DNA from 3 places in the Streptomyces sp. NPDC031111 genome. Region 3 is predicted to be linked to each of the others. Evidence: riboswitches for the same ligand, from Rfam matches in the RefSeq annotation. Region 3 holds a riboswitch; each other region holds the start of a gene.
The links. Region 3 has a riboswitch for cyclic di-AMP ahead of ACZ470_RS05565 (C40 family peptidase). Riboswitches for the same ligand answer to the same signal wherever they lie in the genome.
Positions count from the first base shown of each region.

Region 1 (4,537 bases), on a different contig from region 3:
CGACGAGCTCGGCGTAGTACTCGGTCATCTCGGCGGCGGAGCGCTCCTTGCCCTCGAAGGTGTAGGAGCCGTCCTTGTAGAACTCGGACGCGGCGACGTCGAGGGCGAGGGCGATCTGCTCGCCGGGGGTGTAGCCGGCCTCCTTGATGGCCTCGAGGATGAGGTCGAGGGCCTCACGGTTGGAGCCGAGGTTCGGGGCGAAGCCACCCTCGTCGCCGAGGCCGGTGGCCAGGCCCTTGCTCTTCAGGACCTTCTTCAGCGTGTGGTAGACCTCGGCACCCCAGCGCAGGGCCTCGGAGAAGGACTCCGCGCCGATCGGGGCGATCATGAACTCCTGGATGTCCACGTTGGAGTCGGCGTGCGAGCCGCCGTTCAGGATGTTCATCATCGGCACCGGGAGCAGGTGCGCGTTGGGGCCGCCCAGGTAGCGGAAGAGCGGCAGGTCGCTGGCCTCGGAGGCGGCGTGGGCGACGGCGAGCGAGACGCCGAGGATGGCGTTGGCGCCGAGTGAGCCCTTGTTGTCGGTGGCGTCCAGGTCGAACATCGCCTGGTCGATCAGGCGCTGCTCGGTGGCGTCGTAGCCGACGAGCTCCGGGCCGATCTGCTCGATGACGGCCAGTACGGCCTTCTCGACGCCCTTGCCCAGGTAACGGTTGGCATCGCCGTCACGGAGTTCGATGGCCTCGAAGGCGCCGGTGGAGGCGCCGGACGGGACGGCGGCACGACCCGTGCTGCCGTCGTCGAGGCCGACCTCGACCTCGACCGTGGGGTTGCCTCGGGAGTCCAGGATTTCCCGGGCTACGACGACGTCGATGGACGGCACGAGCATCTCCTTCTTGGATGTGACGCGGGTGAGCAGGACCCCGGGGGGTCTTGCGAGACCGAGCCTAACCGGCTCCGGGCGATCGGCCAGCGGTCGACCGTCCCGTGGACAGAACCGAGAGTAAATTGTTTCCGAACGGAACAAAGACGTTTCCCGGAAACAGGACGGAACCGGTGCCGGTCATGACGTGAAAACCCCGCCCCGGTGCGTACGGGGGAAAACGCACCGGGGCGGGGAGCGGGGAGGCCGCTGCTGCTTACTTCAGGTGCAGCTGCTGGCCCGGGTAGATGAGGTCGGCGTCGTCGACGATGTCGTCGTTCAGCTCGAACAGCTTGGCCCAGCCGCCCTCGACGTCGTGCTCGGCGGCGATGGAGCTGAGGGTGTCGCCCTTGACGACCTTGTACTCGCCGTCGCCCTTCGCGACCTTCTTGCCGGTCGGGGTGGTGACGGTCTTCTTCTCGGCCTTCGGCTCGGCGGCCGGGCGCTCGGCGGAGCGGGACGCCTTCTGCTCGGCCTCACGGGTCTCGGTGGAGCCGGTGCTCTGCGAGGAGCCCGAGTCGTCCGAGGCGGAGCCGGTGTAGGCGGCGTTGGACAGGCCCTTGCCGCAGACCGGCCAGGCGCCCTTGCCCTGGCCCGCGAGGACCTTCTCGGCGATCTCGATCTGCTGGGCCTTGGTGGCCTGGTCGGCGGTGGCGGCGTACTGGGTGCCGCCGTAGCCGGCCCAGGTGGAGGCGGAGAACTGCAGACCGCCGTAGTAGCCGTTGCCGGTGTTGATGGACCAGTTGCCGCCGGACTCGCACTGGGCGACGGCGTCCCACTCGGAGGCGGTGGCGGCGGAGGCGTTGCCGGCCGCCATCAGCGGGGCGGCGACGGCGGCGGAGGCGACACCGGCGACGGCGATCGCGCGGGTGGCCTTGGACGGACGACGGTGCTTGCCCTTGCCGGAAAACAGCATGGATGGATCCCCTCACCGACGCCTGCGAGGTGAGCTGTCGGGTTCGGGCCGGTTGAGTTGCCCGGCCACGTCCCTCCCGGGACGCGGCTTCACCCCAAGCCGGATCCGGCGTCAACTGCCCGGACACGGCGCTTACCTTGGGTCCCCCGCTCCTGCCTACGGCGCATGACGCGACGACTGTTCCCGTGCTGCCACTGGCAGGATTCGGCGTGGCGGCAGCCGGGGCCCGCGGTGGCGAGCGGTCACGACCGTAGACACGCGATCCGCGGAATTTCAAAGACGATCAGGGCTTCTGAGACCTATCTCTCACAGCCTTTAAACCGGACATTCACCGCGAACCATGACGCCAACTACCGCCGCGTCCATGCCCTTTCGGGTGTCACCTTTCGCCCGGTTCGACCCCGACCTCGAGCTCCTGGCCGGGCAGGATGAGGTCCGGGTCGGCGCCGACGACCTGCTCGTTCTCGGCGTAGAGCGACCGCCATCCGCCGTCGAGCTCAAGGGAGTCGGCGATGGACGACAGACTGTCGCCGGTGCGCACGGTGTACGAACCGTCGGCGGCGTCGCGGGATGCGTCGGTTCCGCGCGAGGCATGCCGGCCGGACGAACCGGGCGTGCGGTCCGCACCCGCGCCCTCCTCGGCACTGGCGCCGCGGTGGCGGCCATTGCCGCTGTTCTGCCCCTCGGTGACCGCCGAAGAACCTTCACTCTGCCCGGACTTGTCCGACTCGTCACTCTTCGGGGTGGCCGAGGCGGAGGGGGAGGCGCTGGATCCGTCGTCCGAGCCGGTGTCCGAATCGCCGCCCGACTCGGTGGATTTGTCCGACTCAGCCGATTCATCGGCCGAATCCTCACCATCGGACGACGGGTCGGCGGTGGCCGACGGAGAGGAGGAAGCGGACGATTCACCGGAGTGGGACGATCCGGACGAGTCCGAGGAATCGGATGAATCCGAGGAGTCGGAGGAGTCGTCCGAGGAGCCGGACGGGTCCGACGTCGGGTCCTCCGACACGCCCGTGTCGATGTCCGCCGACGCCGAGTCCTGGTTCAGGCCCGCGAGCAGTCCGCAGGCCCGCCACGCGCCGACCCCCCGGTCGGCGAGGACCCTCTCGGCCACGGCTATCTGCTGGCCCCGGCTGGCCTGGTCGGCGCTGGGCGCGTAGTCCAGGCCGCCGTAGTTCTCCCAGTCGTCCTGGGTCAACTGAAGGCCGCCGTAGTAGCCGTTGCCGGTGTTCTGGCTCCAGGAGCCGCCGCTCTCGCACTCGGCGACGCGGTCCCAGGTCGAGCCGTCGGCCGCGCTGGCGCTGCCCGCCCCGAGGAGCGGGATCGCGATGGCGGAGCCGGTCACTCCGGCCGCGACGAGGAGAGCCGGAGCCTGGCGGGGGCGACGGTGCCGACCGTTCCCGGAGAGCATGCGGAGACCTTTCGCGAGACAGCAATGACCGGCGCGGCGAAGGGATACCGATACACCGCACTTGATGGGTGAACGTATCGGCAGACGATCACTTGTCACAAGTTCATGCCGCGCAGATCACGTGAAGATCACAGAGTTGAGGGCGTGTCATGTTTGCGCGGGTCCTGCCGTGGGGACAGGAGTGAATTCCACGGGGAGGGTGCGCAGTCCGCGCATGATGAGGCCGCCCCGCCAGCGGAGTTCGGCCGGTTCCACCGCGAGCCGCAGGTCCGGCAGACGGGTCAGCAGGGTGGCGAGCGCGGTCTGGCCCTCCAGGCGGGCCAGCGGGGCGCCCAGGCAGTAGTGGATGCCGTGGCCGTATCCGAGGTGCTGGTTGTCGCGCCGGCCGAGGTCGAGCAGGTCCGGGTCGGCGAACCGTTCCGGATCCCGGTCCGCGGCGGCCAGGACGACGAGGACCGGGTCACCGGCCGCGACGTGCTGCCCGCCGATGGTGACCGGCTCGGTGGCGAACCGCCACGTGGCCAGCTCCACCGGACCGTCGTAGCGCAGGAGTTCCTCGACGCCGGTCTCCAGCAGACCGCGTTTCCCGGCGGCGAGGGACCGTTGCAGACGTTCACGCTGACCGGGGTGGGTCAGCAGGGCGTAGGTGCCGTTGCCGATCAGGTTGACGGTGGTCTCGAAACCGGCGAACAGCAGGATGAACGCCATCGCGGCGGCCTCGTTCTCGGTGAGGTGCTCACCGTGGTCGGAGGCGCGGATGAGGCCGGAGATGAGGTCCTCGCCGGGGGCGGGGTCGGCGGGGAGCGCCTCGCGCTTGCGGTGGATCAGCTCGGCGAGATACCCGCGCATCTTCTTCACGGACCGGGCGACGCCACCGCGCGGCCCTCCGCCGTGACGGATCATCATGCCCGCCCAGTCCCGGAAGTCGTCCTGGTCCTCGCGCGGGACGCCGAGCAGGTCGCAGATGGCGTAGATGGGGAGGGGGAAGGCGAACTCGTGGATGAGGTCGGCGGAGCCGTTGTCCGCGAACCGGTCGATGAGCCCGTCGGTGAGCTCCCGCACCCGGGGCGCGAACTCGGCGACGCGGCGCGGGGTGAACGCCTTGCTGACGAGCCGGCGCAGCCGGGTGTGGTCCGGCGGGTCGATGTTGAGCAGGTGCGTCATCAGCTCGGCCTGCCGCTCCCCGGGGATCCCGGTCTTCCCCTTGGCGTGCGCCGGCTCGTCGTGGTGCGCGGGGTTCTTGGACAGCCGGCTGTCGGCGAGGGCCTGCTTGGCATCGACGTACCGCGTGACCAGCCACGCCTCGACCCCACTGGGCAACCGCGTCCTGCGCACGGGCGCGTGC
Region 1 covers NZ_JBVIGS010000019.1:98,683-103,219, reverse strand. The annotation lists gene eno (phosphopyruvate hydratase) at 1-823, opposite strand, end outside; gene ACZ470_RS31835 (transglycosylase family protein) at 1,080-1,778, opposite strand; cyclic di-AMP (ydaO/yuaA leader) riboswitch at 1,783-1,952, opposite strand; gene ACZ470_RS31830 (transglycosylase family protein) at 2,158-3,192, opposite strand; gene ACZ470_RS31825 (cytochrome P450 family protein) at 3,340-4,537, opposite strand, start outside.
Region 1: linked by a shared signal. The riboswitch ahead of ACZ470_RS31835 (transglycosylase family protein) and the one ahead of ACZ470_RS05565 (C40 family peptidase) in region 3 are both predicted to bind cyclic di-AMP.

Region 2 (4,537 bases), on a different contig from region 3:
CGCCGACGCCGAGGGGCACGGCGAACAGGGTGTCCGTCCCCGCCAGTGCCTTGATCGTGGGCAGGTCCAGGTGGTCGTAGTGGTCGTGGGAGATCACGACGACGTCGACCGGGCCGAGCGCGGCCAGCGGCAGCGGCACGGGGTGCAGCCGCTTGGGCCCGGCGAAGGGGAAGGGCGAACAGCGCTCTCCCCACACGGGGTCGAACAGGACGCGGTGTCCGTCGATCTCCGCGAGCACGCTGGAGTGGCCCATCCAGGTCAGGCGCAGTCCGGTGGCGGGCGGACGGGAGATGTCGGCGAAAGTGGTCGGGTGCACCGGGATGCCGCCCGTCGGGGCGCGGCGGGAGCGGGCGTCCCTGTCGAAGTAGATCTTCGCCAGGTCGCGTGTCGACCCCGAGGGGCGGATCCGGGCGGCGCCCCCGGGGTTCTGGAACACGCCGTTCTTGAAGTGCGGGGATCTGCGGATGCGCGCCATGCGCTCGCCGCTCGGGTCCGCGCCGAAGGCCTCGGGCCGCAGGGCGCTCGGCCCGGAGCGCTGGGAACGGGAACCGGCCACGGTACCTCCAGGTGGAGTCGGTCAGACATTCCATTATGTGCGGCCGGTCCGGTACCGCGGTGCCGGATACGGCTGTGCCGGACGAGGCGGCCGTCACGCCACCGAGGCGATCCGTTCCCTGATGTCGTCCGGGGACAGCGCCCCCTTGGCGGTCACGTGGTCGCCCGACGACTCCCCGCGCAGGCGGCGGCCGATCCACGGCACCAGGTACTCGCGGGCCCAGTGGACGTCGTCCCGGCGGACCTCGAGGGTGCCGCGGGGCGGCAGGGGCGGCCAGGGCTGTTCCGGGTCGGCGGGAATCTCCATGCCGAGGATCTGTCCCGCGCGGAGCGCGACGCGTGTGTGCCCCTCGGGGGAGAGGTGCAGCCGGTCGGCGTCCCAGGCCCTGCGGTCCTGGACGCTCCTGAGGGACCACAGGTCGAGCACGGGGCAGCCGTAGCGGTCGGCGATGGCCCGCACATGTCCGTTGTATGTCGCGATCTTGCCGCGCAGATGCTTCAGCAGGGGGACGCCGCGGGTGTCGAACCCCGTGGTCACCATGACCGTGCCGGACACGGCGGTGAGCGCGGCGACCGCCCGCTCGAAGCGTTCGGCCACTTCGTCCGGGTCGGTGCCGGGACGGATGATGTCGTTGCCGCCCGCGCAGAACGACACCAGGTCGGGGGCGAGTTCGACGGCCCGGGGCAGCTGGTCCGCCACGATCTGGTCCAGCAGCTTTCCGCGCACCGCGAGATTCGTGTACTGGAAGTCGCCTTCGGGCCTGCGGTCGGCGAGAAGGACGGCGAACCGGTCGGCCCAGCCGACGAACGCCCCGTCGGGTCCGGGGTCGCCGACGCCCTCGGTGAAGCTGTCCCCCAGCGCCACGTACGACCCGATCACTGCTCTGCTGTCACTCTTCGAATCGTCTGCCACAGCGATCCATGATTCACCTTGGAATGTGACCTACGCGACCGTAAGGAAGGGTTGACGTGCGGTGAGATAAGACACCCTCAAAATGTTGGCCAACTCCGGAATACGCCGGAGGCCGGACCCGGGGATCGGGGTCCGGCCTTCGGCGCGCGTGTCAGGCAGGTTGTCTCGGGGGTCAGCCGATGGAGACGCCCTTCGAGGAGAGGTACGCGACCGGGTCCACGTCCGAGCCGTAGTTCGGGGTGGTGCGGATCTCGAAGTGCAGGTGCGGGCCGGTCGAGTTGCCGGTGGAGCCGGAGAGGCCGACCTGCTGACCGCCGGTCACCGTCTGGCCGGCCGAGACGGACAGCGAGGACAGGTGGGCGTACTGGGCGTAGTGGCCGTCCTCGAGCTGGATGACGACCTGGTTGCCGTACGCGCCCGCCCAGCCGGCGGAGACGACGGTGCCCGGGCCGACGGCCTTCAGCGAAGTACCGGTCGGGACGGCGAAGTCGACGCCGGTGTGGTAGCCGCTGGACCACATGCTGCCGGCCACCTTGTAGGCGGTGCCGAGGCTGCCGCCGGGCACCGGCGAGGAGTAGCCGGAGGTGCTCGCGGCCTGGTCGGCGGTGGTGGTCTGCGCGGAGGCGTCCGAGGAGGGCTGCTCGGCCTGCTTCTCGGCGGGCTGCTCGGCCTTCGGCTCCGCGGCCTTCGGCGCGGACGACTTCTTCGGCGCGCTCGGGGCGGCCTTGCCGTCGACGGAGAGCTTCAGGCCGGGGTGGATGAGCGACGGGTCGCCACCGATGGCCTCGCGGTTGTCCGCGTAGAGCTTCTTCCAGCCGCCGTCGACGTGCTCCGTCTCGGCGATCTTGGCGAGGTAGTCGCCGGCCTTCACGATGTACGTGCGGCCGTCGTCGCTCTTTTCGGCGGTGGCCTTCTGGCCTGCCACGGAAAGGGACTGGACTGCCTTTTCGGGGGCGGCCTGCGGCGTGGCGGCGTGCGCGCCGGTGGCGCCGAGAAGCGGCAGGGCGAGTGCGGCGCCACCGGTTCCGGCGACGGCGATGGAGCGGGTGAAACGCTGGGCCTTGGTACGGCGGTGCTTACCCTTCGCGGGCATGACGAATTCCTCTCCGGCGCCTACGAGGTGAGCTGTCGGGTTCGGACTGGAGATGCCCGGCCGCGTTTTCGCGCGGCTTAACCCCAAGCCGTTCCGGGAACCGGAACAGGCAGTCGTACCTGTGGGTCCCCCGCTCCTGCCGTGCACGGGTCAGTGTGTGAAGGCTCCGGGCGGCGGCAGGATTAGGCGTCCGTCCGGATCGGTGGCGAACGTAAGCGACCCGGACGCGAAGGGACAAGCGCGAGGTTCACCGCGAACCCGTTTTTCCGTGATCCACAGGGGGAAATGACGTCACCCAGCGTCAACCGGGATTCTGATTCCGCCGTGAATTCCCTTGTCATTCGCCAGAATTACGTGAGCATGGCGACAACACATCGTCACGGATATGACGATGCTCACGCACCCCTTTCCCATCTCCCTTTCTATCGGGGCACGTTATGGCGAAGCCGCCGAAACTCCCTAATCGGACAGAACGCCTGAATCGCCCGGCCGCAGACGTCGCAGCCGGAACACCGCCGCATCCAGATCCCCCCGCAGACCGGTGCGCAGCCCGTGGTGCAGCAATACGGCACCTCGATGGGTTTCGCCGGTTTCGAGGCATTCGTACGAAGCGTCCGGATCGAGGCCGCGCAGCCGGAGCGCCGGGACGGGCTCTCCGAAGTGCTGCGCCTGGAGGCAGGCCAGGACGACGGCCCGGTCGCCGAGGACGTACTGCACCGCGCTCAGCCCGCCCTCCGGAGGGCGCAGCCGGTACAGGTCACCGCGCTGGACGAGGGGCCGGATCTCCTTGTACAGCGCGACCCACTCCCGCGCCTCGGCGAGCTCCTCCCCCGTCCACCGGGTGAGATCACCGCCGATGCCGAGCACCCCGGCCATGGCGCTGACGAACCGGAAACGCAGCGGGCTGACCCGCCCGTTGAGCATCGCGTTCGGACTGTCGGTGACCCAGGCGGCCATGACCCGGGCCGGGTGGAGCTGGCTGAAGCCGTGCTGGATGGCGAGCCGGTCGAGCGGGTCGGTGTTGTCCGAGGTCCACACCTGGTCGGTACGGGAGAGGACACCGAGGTCGATCCGGCCGCCGCCGCCCGAGCAGGACTCGAAGGCCACGCCCGGATGGGCGGCCCGGAGCCGGTCCAGCAGGGCGTACAGGCCGCGCACATGGTCGGTCCACAGCCGCTGCGGATACGGGTCGTCCGGCCAGCCGGCGTCGGTGAAGCAGCGGTTGAAGTCCCATTTCACATAGTCGACGGGGGTGCCGGAGAGCAGCCCGTCGAGCCGCTCCCAGAGGTACTCCCGGACGTCCTCGCGCGCGAGGTTGAGGACCAGCTGGTTGCGGAACTCCGTGCGCCGCCGCCCCGGCTGGAACTGCACCCAGTCCGGGTGCGCCCGGTACAGGTCGCTGTCCGGGTTGACCATCTCCGGCTCGACCCAGATGCCGAACCGCATGCCGAGCCCGTGCACATGATCCGCGAGCGGCTTCAGGCCGCCGGGGAAGCGGTCGGGGTTGGGCGTCCAGTCGCCGAGCCCGGCGCGGTCGCTCGTACGGGCGCCGAACCAGCCGTCGTCGACCACGAACAGTTCGACGCCCATCCCGGCGGCCCGCGCGGCGAGCGCCCGCTGCTGCTCCTCCGAGATGTCGAACCCGGTGGCCTCCCAGGAGTTGAACAGCACCGGCCGGTCCCGGCCCGCGTCGGGGACGACGTACGTCCGCTGGTAGGCGTGCCACGCGCGGCTGGCGCCGCCGAAGCCGCCGTCGCTCCACAGCCCGGCGAAGACCGGTGTGACGTACGTCTCGTCCGTGCCGAGCATCAGCAGGCCGGAGTCGTCGTGTCCCGCGCCGCCGGTGATCTGCACGCGCGCGTCGGGGAGTTGGGCCACCGCGATGCGCCAGGACCCGGACCAGCCCAGGGCGCAGGCGTAGACCTCGCCGCGTTCCTCGGTCGCGTCGGTGTCGAGCGCCACCCAGGGCAGGTGCT
Region 2 covers NZ_JBVIGS010000003.1:718,161-722,697, reverse strand. The annotation lists gene ACZ470_RS10205 (MBL fold metallo-hydrolase) at 1-556, opposite strand, end outside; gene ACZ470_RS10200 (SGNH/GDSL hydrolase family protein) at 650-1,435, opposite strand; gene ACZ470_RS10195 (M23 family metallopeptidase) at 1,641-2,561, opposite strand; cyclic di-AMP (ydaO/yuaA leader) riboswitch at 2,564-2,727, opposite strand; gene ACZ470_RS10190 (alpha-galactosidase) at 3,021-4,537, opposite strand, start outside.
Region 2: linked by a shared signal. The riboswitch ahead of ACZ470_RS10195 (M23 family metallopeptidase) and the one ahead of ACZ470_RS05565 (C40 family peptidase) in region 3 are both predicted to bind cyclic di-AMP.

Region 3 (4,537 bases):
GACCACGGCGAACGTCTTCATCGCCGTGCTCTGGACCTGACCCCTGTCCACCTCCGGCGCCCGGTGACGATCAGGCCGGGCGCACGATGCTGTGGATCGAGGACTCGCCGTCGTAGTAGATCGACTCCTCGCGGACGTACGTACCGGGCTTCGGGGCGTGGATCATCATCCCGTTGCCGATGTAGATGCCCACGTGGGTGATGTCGTCGTAGAAGAAGACCAGGTCACCGGGCTGGGCCTGGGAGACGGGGACCGTCGTGCCCGCGTCGACCTGGTCGTAGGTGGTGCGCGGGATGGTGACGCCGGCGGCCTTCCAGGCGGCCTGGGTGAGGCCGGAGCAGTCGTAGGAGCCGGGGCCGGTGGCGCCCCAGACGTACGGCTTGCCGATCTGCGCGCGGGCGAAGGCGAGGGCCTTCTCGGCCTTGGCGGCGTACGAGGAGTCGGTCGACGTCGACGGGGAGGTGGTCGAGCCGGAGGACTCGGACGAGCCCGAGGTGCCGCTGTCCTGCTGGGCCGCCTCCTGCTGGGCGGCCTCCTCCTCGGCCTGCTGCTCCGCCTGCTGCCGGGCGAGCTCGGCGGCCTTGCGGGCGGCCTCCTCCTGCTTCTTCTTCTCGATCGCCGCCAGCCGCGCCTTCTCCTCGGCGGTCAGCTTCGACATCAGCTCGCGCGCGTCGGCGAGCTTCTTCTGGACGGTGGCCTTGGCCGTCTTCAGGTCGCCCTGTGACTCGGTGAGCGTCTCGAGGCTCTTGGTGGCCTCCTGGCGCTTCTTCATCGTCTGGGACTGCTGTGTGACGTAGTCGTCGACCGCCTGCTTCTGGCGGCCGGTCATCCGGTCCATCACCTGGCGCTGGTCGAAGATGTCCTGCGGCGTGTCCGCGAGCAGGAAGGTCGCCGTGTCGGGGACGCCGGCACCGGTCCGGTACTGGGCGGCGGCGAAGGAACCCAGCTCCTCCCGCGCCTCGTTGAGCCGCTGCGTGCGCTTGGCCACGTCGTCGAGGAGGGTGTCGACGCGCGTGCGCTGCTTCGCGGTCTTCTCCTTGGCCGCGTTGTACTTCTCGGTCGCCGACTCCGCCTGGCGGTACAGGTCGTCGACCTTCTTCTCCACCTCCTCCAGGCTCGGCCTGTCGTCCGAGGGGGCGGCGTTGGCCGTCTGGGACAGCAGCGCCACGGAGGTCAGGGCGGCGGTGGCGAGGGCCGGGGTCCGTATGCCTGCCACGCGCGGGCCGGGGGTGCGCGACTTGCGGTGCGACGCCAAGGGAGGCGACTCCTTCCAGTGCTCCGCCTACCGGGTTAGCTGTCGGGTTCGGGCGGGTGGTGCTTCGGAAGGGTTGCCCTACGGCCGCTCCACGAAGGAGTGGGCCGATTCACCCCAAGGTCTCGGTGGGTCCCCGGCTCCGGCTGCCACGGCGGGCAGTGACGGACTCGGCGGGGGCCGCGCGGCCCGGCGGGGTTCGCCGGTGGGGGTCGTACGGCCCGCCCGCACCGTAGCCAACTGGTGTGGCGCCTGTGAAGGTTGATGGGTGATATGCCCGATACATTTTCGTGACCTTGTGCGTCCGGTCACTCAGGGTGCGGGTGCGGTGCCGGCGGGTGTGCGTTCCGGCCCGACGGCCGGAAACCAGGGATGTTCCCGGGGTGGCCCCGGGTTGTCGGTGCGGCGCCCTAGACTCGGAGAGCGATGAGCAGCCTCTTTGACGACAGCTTCCTGGCGGACCTCCAGGCCCAGCGGGGCCCCTCGGACGAGCCCCCGCCACCGCCCGAGGACGAGCACGTACCGGAGCAGATTCCGGACGACCTGTTCGGCGGGAAGTTCGACGTGCCGCCGGAGAGGGACGCCTACTACCGCGACGGCGCCCCGCGCCCGGTGATCGACTCCGCCGCGCTGCTGGAAGGGCTCAACGACAACCAGCGCGCCGCCGTCGTGCACTCCGGCTCCCCGCTGCTCATCGTGGCCGGCGCCGGCTCCGGCAAGACCCGCGTGCTCACCCACCGCATCGCCCATCTGCTGGCCGAGCGGCACGTCCACCCGGGCCAGATCCTCGCGATCACCTTCACCAACAAGGCCGCGGGCGAGATGAAGGAGCGCGTCGAGCAGCTCGTCGGCCCGCGTGCCAACGCCATGTGGGTCATGACGTTCCACAGCGCGTGCGTGCGCATCCTGCGCCGCGAGAGCAAGAAGCTCGGCTTCACGTCGTCGTTCTCGATCTACGACGCCGCCGACTCCAAGCGGCTGATGGCCCTGGTCTGCCGCGACCTCGACCTCGACCCCAAGCGCTTCCCGCCGAAGTCCTTCAGCGCCAAGATCAGCAATCTGAAGAACGAGCTGATCGACGAGGAGGACTTCGCGGCCCAGGCGGGCGACGGCTTCGAGAAGACCCTCGCCCAGGCCTACGCGCTGTACCAGTCCCGGCTGCGCGAGGCGAACGCCCTCGACTTCGACGACCTGATCATGACGACGGTCAATCTGCTCCGCGCCTTCCCGGACGTGGCCGAGCACTACCGCCGCCGCTTCCGCCACGTCCTGGTCGACGAGTACCAGGACACCAACCACGCCCAGTACGCCCTGGTCCGCGAGCTCGTCGGCACCTCCGAGCACCCGGTCGACGTACCGCCGGAGGCCGAGGTCCCGCCCGCAGAGCTGTGCGTCGTGGGCGACGCCGACCAGTCGATCTACGCCTTCCGCGGCGCGACGATCCGCAACATCCTCCAGTTCGAGGAGGACTACCCGGACGCGACGACGATCCTGCTGGAGCAGAACTACCGCTCCACGCAGACCATCCTGAGCGCCGCCAACGCCGTCATCGAGCGCAACGAGTCGCGCCGGCCGAAGAACCTGTGGACCAACGCCGGCTCGGGCGCCCGGATCACCGGGTACGTCGCCGACACCGAGCACGACGAGGCGCAGTTCGTCGCCGACGAGATAGACCGCCTCACGGACGCGGGGGAGGCCAAGGCGGGCGACGTCGCCGTCTTCTACCGCACCAACGCCCAGTCCCGTGTCTTCGAGGAGATCTTCATCCGCGTCGGCCTGCCCTACAAGGTCGTCGGCGGCGTCCGCTTCTACGAGCGCAAGGAGGTCCGGGACGTCCTGGCCTATCTGCGGGTGCTCGCCAACCCCGAGGACTCGGTGCCGCTGCGCCGCATCCTCAACGTCCCCAAGCGGGGCATCGGCGACCGCGCGGAGGCCATGATCGACGCCCTCGCACAGCGCGAGAAGATCAGCTTCCCGCAGGCGCTGAAGCGCGTCGACGAGGCGTACGGCATGGCCGCGCGGTCATCGAACGCGGTGAAGCGGTTCAACACGCTGATGGAGGACCTCCGTACGGTCGTGGATTCCGGGGCGGGCCCGGCCACGGTGCTGGAGGCGATCCTCGAACGCACCGGCTACCTCGCCGAGTTGCAGGCCTCCACCGATCCGCAGGACGAGACCCGGATCGAGAACCTCCAGGAACTCGCCGCTGTCGCCCTGGAGTTCGAGCAGGAGCGCGGGGAGGGCGAGTCGGTCGCGCTGTCCGACTTCCTGGAGCAGGTCGCCCTGGTCGCCGACTCCGACCAGATCCCCGACGAGGACGAGGACGGCTCCGGCGTCATCACCCTGATGACCCTGCACACCGCCAAGGGACTGGAGTTCCCGGTCGTCTTCCTCACCGGCATGGAGGACGGCGTCTTCCCGCACATGCGCGCCCTCGGCCAGACCAAGGAACTGGAGGAGGAGCGGCGCCTGGCGTACGTCGGCATCACGCGTGCGCGGGAGCGGCTGTACCTGACCCGCTCGACGCTGCGCAGCGCGTGGGGGCAGCCCTCCTACAACCCGCCCTCGCGGTTCCTGGAGGAGATCCCGGCCGCCCACCTGGAGTGGAAGCGGACGGGGGCGAGCGGGCCCGTGTCCTCCGGCCCGGTGTCGGGGGTGGCGGCCTCGCTGTCGTCGTCCCGCTCCCGCTCGTCGGCTTCGGGAGCGTCCGGCTTCGCCACCCGGCGGACATCGGAGAAGCCCGTGGTGTCGCTGGCGGTCGGGGACCGGGTCACGCACGACCAGTTCGGGCTCGGCACCGTGGTCGCCGTGAAGGGCACGGGGGCGAACGCGGAGGCGACTATCGACTTCGGGGAGACCAAGCCCAAGCGGCTGCTGCTGCGGTACGCGCCGGTGGAGAAGCTGTAGCGGCGGGCCGCGACCCGTCGGGGGGACGGTCCTACGGGGCCTCCGGCTCCTACGACGGGTCGAGGCCGTGGCTGCGGAACCAGGCGAGCGGGTCGATCGCCGAGCCGCCGCCCGGGCGGACCTCGAAGTGCAGGTGCGGGCCGGTCGAGTTGCCCGAGTTCCCGGAGAACGCGATCCGGTCGCCGGCCTTCACGGTCGAGCCGGAGGGGATCTGGTAGCTGGAGAGGTGGCAGTACCACGTCTCCGTGCCGTCCTTCGCCGTCACGATCATCATGTTGCCGTAGGCGGAGTTGTACTGCGTGCGCACCGTGCCGTCGGTCGCGGCCATCACCGGCGCACCGTACGAGACGGGGAAGTCGATGCCGGTGTGGACGGACA
Region 3 covers NZ_JBVIGS010000002.1:399,457-403,993, forward strand. The annotation lists gene ACZ470_RS05560 (hypothetical protein) at 1-40, shown strand, start outside; gene ACZ470_RS05565 (C40 family peptidase) at 71-1,255, opposite strand; cyclic di-AMP (ydaO/yuaA leader) riboswitch at 1,263-1,419, opposite strand; gene pcrA (DNA helicase PcrA) at 1,679-4,159, shown strand; gene ACZ470_RS05575 (M23 family metallopeptidase) at 4,209-4,537, opposite strand, start outside.